2 regions of the Nonomuraea sp. NPDC049695 genome follow, and region 1 is predicted to be linked to the other one. Evidence: riboswitches for the same ligand, from Rfam matches in the RefSeq annotation. Region 1 holds a riboswitch; the other holds the start of a gene.
The links. A riboswitch is a leader RNA that binds a small molecule or an ion and turns the genes downstream of it on or off. The one in region 1 is predicted to bind glycine.
Positions count from the first base shown of each region.

Region 2: another riboswitch for glycine. It lies ahead of gcvP (aminomethyl-transferring glycine dehydrogenase); the one in region 1 lies ahead of gcvT (glycine cleavage system aminomethyltransferase GcvT).

Region 1 covers NZ_JBFANV010000005.1:163,932-166,124, reverse strand. The annotation lists gene AB0J64_RS06925 (gamma-glutamyl-gamma-aminobutyrate hydrolase family protein) at 1-588, shown strand, start outside; glycine riboswitch at 701-798, shown strand; glycine riboswitch at 890-989, shown strand; gene gcvT (glycine cleavage system aminomethyltransferase GcvT) at 1,024-2,109, shown strand; gene gcvH (glycine cleavage system protein GcvH) at 2,106-2,193, shown strand, end outside.
Region 2 covers NZ_JBFANV010000074.1:3,160-5,352, reverse strand. The annotation lists gene AB0J64_RS42385 (bifunctional nuclease family protein) at 1-165, shown strand, start outside; gene AB0J64_RS42380 (MerR family transcriptional regulator) at 313-933, shown strand; glycine riboswitch at 1,072-1,171, shown strand; gene gcvP (aminomethyl-transferring glycine dehydrogenase) at 1,340-2,193, shown strand, end outside.

The DNA.
Region 1 (2,193 bases):
GTCGTACGCGCCGGCGGGCAGCCGGTCGTGCTGCCGCCGGCCGGCGAGCCCGCGCAGGTCGTGGGCCGCCTGGACGGGCTCGTTCTGGCCGGTGGCGGGGACATCGACCCGGCGAGGTACGGCGAGCCGCCTGGGGAACACACCGGCTATATCCGGAAATTTCGTGATGAGGCGGAGTTCGCCCTGATCGGCGCGGCCCTCGACGCGGGCCTGCCGTACCTGGGCATCTGCCGCGGCCTCCAGGTGCTCAACGTCGCCCTCGGGGGCAGCCTCCACCAGCACCTCCCCGACGTGGTCGGGCACACGGACCACGCCCCCGCGCCCGGCCGCTTCGGCCCGCTGCCCGTCACCGCCGTGCCCGGCACCCGCGTGGCCAAGGCGCTGGGCACCGGGCCCGTGACGGTCCCCCACTACCACCACCAGGCCATCGACCGCCTCGCGCCCGGCCTCACGGTCGGCGCGACCGCCGACGACGGCACGATCGAGGCGGTCGAGCTGGACTCGGCGCCCTTCGCCGTGGCCGTGCAGTGGCACCCGGAGGCCGCTGAGGACTGCGCGCTCTTCGAGGCCCTCGTCGCCGCCTGCTGACCGCAGGGTCCACAGCGACCGGACGGAAAGCCACCATTCGCCAGAGCGGTTCGTGAGAGGCCGGAACGCGACAACACCCCCATCACCGCACTAGGCTGACGAACATCACCGGCAAAACCGCGCGGGAGAGCACCCTGACATCCGGTCAGGGTCCCTGAAGGAGCAAGCCCTCCCCGCAAACCTCTCAAGGCAAAGGACCGCGCGGTATCCGAGTGAGAAATCTGCCAAGTGGACTGCCGCTACGGACATCGCGGGCACGACGATAGGGCGGCAGTCCGCTTGAGACAGGTTTCTTACTCGGCGGGTGACCTCTGGAAAGCAGGCCTGCGCGGCCTCGCCGAAGGTGAAAGTCCGGCAAAACTCGGGCGAAGCTCTCAGGCATCGACGACAGAGGGGGAGGATGCTGGCATCCGATCCTGTCCAGAGGTGCGACAAATGTCCCGACCCACACCGCTACGAGACGTTCACGAGAGCCTCGGCGCCATGCTCACCGACTTCGCGGGGTGGCTCATGCCGCTCCGGTACGGGAGCGAGTCCGCGGAGCACAACGCCGTCCGGCAGGCGGCCGGGCTGTTCGACCTCTCGCACATGGGCGAGATCTTCCTGACCGGGCCGCAGGCGGGCGAGGCCCTCGACTACGCGCTGGTCGGCCACCTGTCGGCGCTGGCGCCCGGGCGGGCCAGGTACACCATGATCGTGAACGAGCGCGGCGGGGTGCTCGACGACCTCATCGTCTACCGGCTGGGCGACGAGGAGTTCATGGTCGTAGCAAACGCCTCGAACTACGAAAAAGTCGGAAATGAGCTGAAAGAGCGGTCGAAGGCGTACGACGTGGTGGTCGAGGATCGCTCGGACCAGTACGCGCTGATCGCCGTACAGGGGCCCCGAGCCCAGGAGATCCTCGCCACGCTCACCGACGCCGACCTCGACGGCCTCAAGTACTACGCGGGCCTGCCCGGCGTGGTCGACGGGCGGCAGGCGCTCATCGCCCGCACCGGCTACACCGGCGAGGACGGGTTCGAGCTGTTCGTCGCCAACCAGGACGCGGTGCCGCTCTGGCACGCGCTCATGGCGGCGGGCGAGCCGCACGGGCTCAAGCCCGCCGGCCTGTCCGCCCGCGACACGCTCAGGCTCGAGGCGGGCATGCCGCTGTACGGCAACGAACTCAGCGCCGAACTGACCCCGTTCGACGCGGGGCTGGGCAAGGTGGTGAAATTCGACAAGCCGGGCGACTTCGTCGGCAGGTCGGCGCTCGAGGCGGTCAAGGACGACACGCCGCGGCGCCGTCTCGTCGGCCTGGTCGCGCGGGGACGCCGGGTGCCGCGCCACGGCTACCCGGTCACCAAGGACGGCGCCGTCGTCGGCGAGGTCACCAGCGGTGCGCCCTCCCAGACCCTGGGAAAGCCCATCGCGATGGCCTACGTGGACGCGGGCGTCGAATCAGGCCTGGCCGTGGACATCCGGGGCAGCCAAGAACCTATGGACCTGGTTGAGCTGCCCTTCTACAGGAGGAACAAGTGAGCAACATCCCTGACGACCTGAGCTACACCAAGGAGCACGAGTGGGTGGCGGGCCTCGACGACGGCCTCACCGTGACCGTCGGCG
Region 2 (2,193 bases), on a different contig from region 1:
GACTCGATCGCGCTCGCCCTGCGCACCGGAGCGCGCATCTTCGCCAGCGAGGAGGTCGTCCAGGAGGCCGGTGTCATCATCCCGGACGACCAGGAAGACGAGGTGGAGAAGTTCAGGGAGTTCCTTGACACGATCACGCCCGAAGACTTCGGCAGGGCGGGGTAGGTATTTCGGTGCATTTACGCTTCACGACGCGCCGAGCCGGATCGTTGACTGAGCATGGTCACGGTCCTACGGTGCAAGTGAAACCCGTGGTCGCCCTTTACGAACCCCCAGATCAGACCACGGGATGAGAGAAAGCCGGAGGTCCGCGTGGCGGTCAGCAGCGGCGAGGGAAAGACGGCCGGCCAGGAAGATCCGGTACGGCGCGAGAGTGCGCGGCAGCGTGCCGGAGAGCAGGGTCTGCTCTTCGACGAGCAGCCGACGGCGCTGCCGGCCGACATCGGCTATCGCGGGCCGACGGCCTGCGCGGCAGCCGGCATCACCTACAGGCAGCTCGACTACTGGGCGCGCACGGGCCTCGTGGAGCCCACGATAAGAGCCGCGCAGGGCTCCGGCTCCCAGCGGCTCTACAGCTTCCGCGACATCCTGGTGCTCAAAGTCGTCAAGCGGCTCCTCGACACCGGGGTCTCGCTCCAGCAGATCCGCACGGCCGTGCAGCACCTGCGTGACCGCGGGGTGGCCGACCTCGCGCAGATCACGCTGATGAGCGACGGTGTCAGTGTCTACGAGTGCACCTCGGCCGATGAGGTGATCGACCTGCTCCAGGGCGGCCAGGGCGTGTTCGGCATCGCGCTCGGCCGGGTCTGGCGCGAGGTCGAGGGCTCCCTCGCGGAGCTGCCGGGGGAACGAGCGGCGGTCGAGGACAGCGTCCCGGCCGACCACCCCGCTGACGAACTGGCCCGCCGTCGCCGCGCCCGGCGCATGGGCTGACTCACACGCCCCGTTGCCTGAGTGGCCCGCCGCCGCTTGTGGTGGGCCCGGGAAACATACCGGGAAAGTTCTCTTTGCCCCGTGTCGTGGAAATTCGCCCGTAACGGATAGGGTTGTACCCTAGGACAGCAAGGCTGACGACCCCGTGCGGGAGAGTCCCTGGGGCCCACGGGCCCCCGGGCGCCGAAGGAGCAACCCTCCCCGGAATCTCTCAGGCACCCCGTACCGCTCGGGCGAGGCAACTCTGGAAAGCAGGCGCGCCCGCCAGGCGCGTCTCACCGACGGTGCAAGCCCCGTTACCGGGGTGAAGCTCTCAGGTCGCGGTCCCGCCGCGCTGACAGAGGGGGAGATCCGGCACTCGCCCGCGCCCTGGCGCCGGTCTCCATAGCCTCGGGAGGCACTTTCCATGACCGACCTGTCAGCTCCGCCGTTCTCGTCCAGGCACATCGGCCCGTCGGAGGCTGAGCAGCAGCGCATGCTCGAGGCCGTGGGCTTCGAGTCCGTGGCTGACCTGGTGGCGGTGGCCGTCCCCGAGGCCATCAGGGCCAAGGACCGGCTCAAGCTGCCCGCAGCCGTCGGGGAGGACGAGGCCATCGCCGAGCTGCGCGCCCTGGCCGGGCGCAACCGCGTGCTCACCTCGATGATCGGCCTGGGCTACCACGACACGATCACGCCCGCGGTCATCCGCCGCAACCTGCTGGAGAACCCGGGCTGGTACACCGCCTACACCCCGTACCAGCCGGAGATCTCGCAGGGCCGCCTCGAGGCGCTGCTGAACTTCCAGACCGTCGTCACCGACCTGACCGGTCTGCCCGTCGCGGGCGCCTCTCTCCTCGACGAGGCCACGGCCGCCGCCGAGGCGATGACGCTGGCCCGCCGGGCGGGCAGGTCCAAGAGCAATGTGTTCGTGGTCGACGCCGACGCGCTGCCGCAGACCAAGGCCGTGCTCGCCACCCGCGCCGAGCCCCTCGGCATCGAGCTCGTGGAGCACTCCCTCGACGGCGAGCTGCCCGAGTGCTTCGGCCTGCTGGTGCAGTACCCGGGCGCGTCCGGCCGGCTGCGTGACTTCCGCGCCGTGGCCGCCGCCGCGCACGAGGCGGGCGCGCTCGTCGTGGCCGCCGCCGACCTGCTGGCCCTGACGCTCGTGGCCGCCCCCGGCGAGCTGGGCGCCGACATCGCGATCGGGTCCTCACAGCGGCTGGGCGTGCCGTTCGGGTTCGGCGGGCCGCACGCCGCGTACATGTCCGTACGCGAGGGCCT